Linked DNA regions of Marinagarivorans cellulosilyticus. The protein of the gene in region 1 interacts with the protein of each later gene in a pairwise test. Links are inferred from orthologs where the notes say so. Each region holds a gene or a part of one and is shown on either strand. Other genes may lie near its edges. The genes, in order: MARGE09_RS09275 and grxD.

Evidence for each region.
Region 2: the proteins of MARGE09_RS09275 (region 1) and grxD interact in binary tests that used the Escherichia coli proteins (3 or more experiments, as listed by UniProt). The link is inferred for Marinagarivorans cellulosilyticus from one-to-one orthologs.

The regions. Positions count from the first base shown.
Region 1 is NZ_AP023086.1:2,350,520-2,353,615, reverse strand. Bases 85-2,853 are described here. They hold MARGE09_RS09275 (BolA family protein), read right to left. Parts: upstream 1,705-2,853; coding sequence 1,465-1,704; downstream 85-1,464. Other genes in these bases: MARGE09_RS09265 (calcium/sodium antiporter), read left to right, coding at 2,738-2,853; MARGE09_RS09270 (MlaC/ttg2D family ABC transporter substrate-binding protein), read right to left, coding at 1,863-2,498; murA (UDP-N-acetylglucosamine 1-carboxyvinyltransferase), read right to left, coding at 176-1,441; hisG (ATP phosphoribosyltransferase), read right to left, coding at 85-97. Also shown: more of hisG, read right to left, coding at 1-84; more of MARGE09_RS09265, read left to right, coding at 2,854-3,096. UniProt on the Escherichia coli protein: Involved in cell resistance against acid stress.
Region 2 is NZ_AP023086.1:3,537,615-3,540,805, forward strand. Bases 1-2,864 are described here. They hold grxD (Grx4 family monothiol glutaredoxin), read left to right. Parts: upstream 1-1,202; coding sequence 1,203-1,526; downstream 1,527-2,864. Other genes in these bases: MARGE09_RS14260 (PAS domain-containing sensor histidine kinase), read left to right, coding at 1-1,123; MARGE09_RS14270 (hypothetical protein), read right to left, coding at 1,656-2,864. Outside these bases: more of MARGE09_RS14270, read right to left, coding at 2,865-3,191. UniProt on the Escherichia coli protein: Monothiol glutaredoxin involved in the biogenesis of iron-sulfur clusters.

The DNA.
Region 1 (3,096 bases):
TAATATCTTCTAAGGGCTCGATACCTGCAGCCGCAAACAACGGCAATGTTTCTTTTAATATGCGCCCTTTTGTTAGCGCAATCGTCAACTGTGACATAACATCCTCGAATAGGGGTACCCCCTACGATTTTATTGATACACGCCAAGGCGCAGCAAGTACTGCCCTGATCGATAACTAGCCTTCTACCACGCGACGAATAGTACCGCCGAGCGCTTGTATTTTCTCTTCGATACATTCATAACCGCGATCGATATGGTAGATCCGGTCAACTAGAGTGTCGCCATCAGCAACCAAACCTGCAATAACTAAGCTTGCGGACGCACGCAAGTCGCTAGCCATAACCGGCGCAGCCTTCAAACGCTCGACCCCACGAATAATGCAGGTATTACCTTCTAGCGTGATATCGGCTCCCATTCGGTTTAATTCATGCACCTGAATCAAGCGATTTTCAAAAATGGTTTCAACCACCGTGCCGGTACCCTCTGCAACGGCATTCATCGCGGTAAACTGCGATTGCATATCTGTAGGAAACGCAGGGTAAGGGGCGGTTTTTAAACTAACCGCCTTTGGCCGCTGCCCCTTCATATCCAACTCAATCCAATCGTCGCCCGAAGTAATATGTGCACCGGCTTCTTCTAGCTTCATCAGCACAGCATCAAGAATATTTGCTTGCGTATCACGCAACCTGATACGGCCTCGCGTCGCGGCAGCCGCAACAAGGTATGTCCCTGTCTCAATGCGGTCTGGCATTACTGAGTAGCTGCAACCTTCTAAGCGCTCAACACCGTATACCGTTAAGCGGTCAGAACCTATGCCTTCAATTTTTGCTCCCATAGCCACCAAAAAGTTCGCAAGATCAACAATCTCTGGCTCGCGAGCGGCATTTTCAAGAACGGTTTTACCTTTTGCCAAAGTAGCCGCCATCAGCAAGTTTTCTGTACCGCCGACTGTCACAACATCCATAAAAATATGCGCACCTTTAAGGCCCTCTGGCGCACGAGCACGAATATAACCGCCGTCTACCTCAATTGTGGCGCCCATTGCCTCCAGCCCTTTCAGGTGGATATCAACAGGGCGGCTTCCAATGGCACAGCCGCCAGGGAAAGAAACATCAGCCTTGCCAAAGCGGGCAAGCATAGGGCCAAGTACCAAAATAGAGGCCCGCATCGTACGCACTAAATCATACGGTGCTTCATATTCTGTCATGGTGCTAATATCAATCTCGACCGTCATGCGTTCGGTAATCGTAATACCCACGCCCATACAACGCAGTAACGCCAACATTGTGGTGATATCGTTTAAGTGCGGAAGGTTAAACAAATGCACTGGCGTATCGGCCAGCAATGTCGCTGCCATAATGGGCAGTGCAGCATTTTTAGAGCCAGAAATGCGAATTTCACCGCTGAGGCTGCCGCCTCCGGTAATTAATAATTTATCCATGAAGGGTATCCGAGCATTACGCCCTATGCTTGAGAAGGCCGCTCGGCGGGTGTATAGGTTTTCATGTGTACAGCGTGTATTTCGCCGCTCGCAATAACATCGTTCAAAGCGCCGTATACCAGCTGTTGTCGCTTAACAGCATTCAAGCCTTCAAACGCCTTACTGACGACTATCAAGTGCACGTGGCTCCCGTCAATTGTCACCTCAACATCACAGCCGGCAATCGCTTGATCAATTAGCGCCTTTACATTTTCAACTTGCATAAACCACCTATCCAGTAACGCTGCCAACAGTTTTGCTATCTACCTGGATCGGTAAAAGCCTGTAAGCGCTCGCAAAAAACGCGCTAGTTTAATCAAAACCAGCGCGTCGTGCATCTACGCTATAGCCAGAAAGTGCGTTTAGCGCTATTCGCACCCGATTAACTCGACGATTGCCCCCAGCCGGCGATCACTTTATCAACATCGTTATTGTACTGTCGCATCGCTTGCGCAAACTGGTCACGAAAGCTTTTACCTAAGTTAATACCATTGAGTACTACGTTGATTAGCTTCCACTCGCCGCTCTTGCTTTGCGCCATTGTGTAAGAAACCACATGGGTGCCATCTTTACTCTTGACCTCTTGAATTACTTCAACCTTACGCTGACCATCGGTTTTTTTCTCGGGGGGAATAACGGCAATATCAAAATCGGAATAGTTCGCCATGCCCTTAGCAAAGGTTTCAACCATTGTTGTTTTAAAGACAACGGCAAAGCGCTCTCGCTGAGCTTCGCTTGCACCTTTATAGTGATTAGCCATCACCACCTTGGCAATATATTCAAAGGCAACAACCGGCTCGAGCAAAGCCGACACTTTGCTATAGTACGCATCGGGATCTTTTTTGAGTAAATCTTTACGACTATTGATAAACGCAACCGTTTCATCAGTCACCGCCGCAACAACCTCATGTGCTGTAAGCGCTTGCTCGGCAGCCGGTTTAGGAGTCGCCTCCGCAAAAACCAATGTCCCCCACAAACTCGCCACCAAAACCACCAAAGACCGACATACAGCCGCCATTTTCCTTCTCCTATTTTTAATTCAAATGAAAGTCGCTTACCACCAAGCAGTCTACGCCACTTAAAATGAACACAACCCAAACACGCGCATTGGAACACATCTTCAAGGCAAAGTTTACATCCATTCAGAAAAAGCCACTTGGCCTTTGCAAGGTTTGTCTTTTGAATAGCTGACATTACATGCGCCGACCAGTAACATGTGCGCCCATTTACTTGTGTTATTCAGTCTAGGAGATAGACATGCCAGAATTACTGCCCGCCGCGCTTGCCATTCTTGCGGGTTTTGTTGGTTTGGTTTGGAGCGCCGATCGCTTTGTTGGCGCCAGTGCAGCCATCGCCAAACTTGCAGGCCTATCCCCTTTAATTATTGGTTTAACCATCGTATCACTCGGCACTTCAGCGCCAGAAGTCATGGTCTCGCTTAGCGCAGCTTTAAGAGGTGCCGGCGACCTTGCTGTTGGCAACGCATTAGGTTCTAACCTAGCCAATATCGGCATGGTACTCGGCGCCACGGCGTTAATTGCTCGCCTACCCATACAAAAACACCTACTCACCTGCGAGCTGCCAGTACTTTTATTAGTGACCGCAGCGGCGGGGTT
Region 2 (3,191 bases), 1.2 Mb from region 1 along the record:
GAGCTTGCTGGATAATCGCGAGCGTATACACAACCACGCGGAGTTTGAAAAGTTTGCGCAATTTGTCGAATTAAGCCCGGGGCCAATGGTGGAGTTTGATGCGCAAGGGCAAATTTTATTTGCTAATGCAGCGATGCAAAACTTAATGGTTAGTGTGGGTTTTGATGGCGCAGGGCAATCTGAAGCTTTGCCCGCCGATACAGAAACATTATGCGGATTATGTTTGGCGAGTGCTAATAGCGATGGAGTGCCTGAAGCGGACACCGGGCTAGATTCGCCAGTGGTTGCATTAGGCGAGCGCTTTATTAAGTGGCACTTTTTAGCGTTAAACCAAAGCGGCCCTGCGGCGGAGCCTTCGGTTATCGCTTTTGCCTTTGATGTGACGCATCAACAGCGTGCACGTGAAGAGCTAGAAGAGGCAAAGCGTATAGCACGCCGTGATTTTTACGCAAAAATGATACACGAATTACGCACCCCGCTTAACGCCATTATGGGGTTTAGTGACTTACTATTGGCCCGCTCGAAGGCGAAGCTATCTGACCGCGAGTACAAAAACGTACAGGCCATAAGTAATGCCGGCTTTCAATTAAACGAGCTTGTTACCGATACATTGGACATATCCAAAATAGAAGCAGGCTTTATGGGGTTGGATATTGACGAGTTTGACGTTGGTAAGCTGTGCCAAAGTTTTTTGCCGCAAATAGAGTCGTTAGCCACAGTTAAAAACCTTACTTTTAATATCGACTTGCAGGGGGTGCCCCCCTTAAGGTCGGACCGGCAAAAGGTACGCCAGATTCTCATTAACTTGCTGTCTAACGCAATTAAATATACTCGCGAAGGCTCTGTCACATTAACGCTTAGCGCCCTTAAAGACGTGATGCAACTGAGTGTGGCAGATACCGGCGTAGGCATCCCTGAAGCTCAAAAGCACAAGCTGTTTAACCAATATTCCCAAATTGACGAGGCCCAAAACGCTGGTATTACCGGCACCGGCTTAGGCTTGGCGCTAGTTGGCGAATTGGTAAAAATGTTACAAGGTGAAATTACTGTCCATAGTGAATATAACAGCGGCAGCGAGTTTGTTGTGATTCTGCCATTGCAATATAGAGAGTCAAGCGCTTGATCGCTTGTATGGCCTAGCGCGATCCCCTAAAATGCACGGCAATACTTGAGCAATTTACTAAGATATAGCGAGGTTTTCTATGGATATTATGGACACAATTAAACAGCAAATTACTGATAATGCAGTGATTTTGTACATGAAGGGTTCACCAGACGCACCACAGTGTGGCTTTTCGCAGAAGGCATCACAAGCGGTTATGGCCTGCGGCAAGCGTTTTGCGTTCGTTGATGTTCTGACTAACCCAGACATCCGCGCAAACTTGCCAAAATACGCCAACTGGCCAACCTTTCCTCAGTTGTGGGCGGGCGGCGAGCTTGTTGGCGGTTGCGACATTATTATGGAAATGAGTGAGAACGGTGAGCTGAAAAAGACGATTGAAGCGGCTGTTCCAGACGAAGCGTAGAGCGAAAATAGGTTAATTGGATTTGAATGCAGGTATTGCAAAATAACTGATTGCCAAGCGATTTTGTAATGTTTCAAAACTTGAAAGCCCGCATATGCGGGCTTTTTTTGTGGGTTTGTATTTCTCTTTTTACCTGTAGCGTGACCAGATTAGTGTACTAGCGGGCTTAACAGCATCGTTTGGCGAGCATTCGCCACCGCCATCAGGATCTCCTTTGTTGAGGACTTCGGTATAAAAGTCTGTATGAACATCAATGGTGCCGGTTAAGTCATTTTGGGCATTATCAATACCAGCCGCTCTTGCCTCAGAGCCTATTAGCCCAAAAATCTGTGCATTGGACTTTTTGAGGCCATCCGGTGACTCAAGCTTAATCGTATTACCGGCAATCACCCTTCCAAATACTCCTAATGAGGAGGTGAAATATATATTCCCTCCTTGGTAAGAGACTGGATCTTCGTCGTTGTTCTCTTGCCCCGCCATTAGTGCGAATTGACCGACAAAATCTTCATCTGGGCTTGAATCTCTTGCCAAAGAACCATTTGTAATCTTGCAGTAATTCGTTGGATATGGAACAACGCCATTCTGCAGTGGATAGTAGGTTTCGGTAGCTATTGGTGTGATATTGACATCAGCAATATGCTGCTTATAGTCCACAGACAGATTTTGATTGAGACACAAGACCTCTTCTGGCACCGCGTTAATCGCTAAAAGGCGAACCTCCTCTGTTTGCATAATATGCCCTGCACTCATTATCGTAGTCAAAAAGTTACTATCATTTATACCGGTAATGAGCAGGTCCCTATCAAAATAGTAAACCCCAGGAGCAAGTTTTGCGGTTTTCTTTGTTATGGTCCACAAGCCTTTAGGGGCGATAGCTTCTATGACGCCTCTGTCGTCTACGGTTGTTCTTGGTGCGCGCGTATCATCACTTTCTAAAATTCTACTTTCATCATTAAAATCAATACATTTTTCAGTGGCGTTACCACAGATATTAAACCCAGTCTTTTCGCCAGCAAGTGTTTCAAGTGTATTGTCGTCAAGTAATTTATAGGTTTTTGCTGTCTCGGTTAAGCCGTTAATGTTTTGAACGGTTACGTGATTTACTGTGCCTACTCGGTGGAAGGCATAATTTGCTTTGTAGCTATCGGCGTCAGCAATCAAACTGGGCGGTAGATCTAGCGGGACATACTTGATCATCTTGGTTTCTACGGTTGTTTTAACCTCAGGATCTGTTTCCACGTTAGTGGCATCGGGAATGGGAGCGCAGTTGTCAATGCTCTTTCCAGCTTCTGCTTTTGCGATTGTGGGGCTTGATGTGCATATTATCGATCGAGCGGCTATAGTTTCATCTACGGTGCCACTGTATGTGTTAAATAAAACATCATTTAAGCTGTAGGTATTATTGAGGTTTTTTAAATTATTGCCCAGGCTTAAATCCGCACGGCTTAAAACGGTTGAGATGGTAGCGCTACTTTGGAAGTTAATGGCACCAAGTGGTGAGCCAGGTTCAACGGGATTTACTCTGTAGCCATCCGCTGTAAGAACAACCCCTTTGATCTTACCTAGAATTTTTACTCCAGCTTGTACATTTATGGCACTACCTTCGTGTATGCTCAAATTAATATTGTTTCCAGCAACAACCGTTCCTAGAGTTGCATTGGCAGC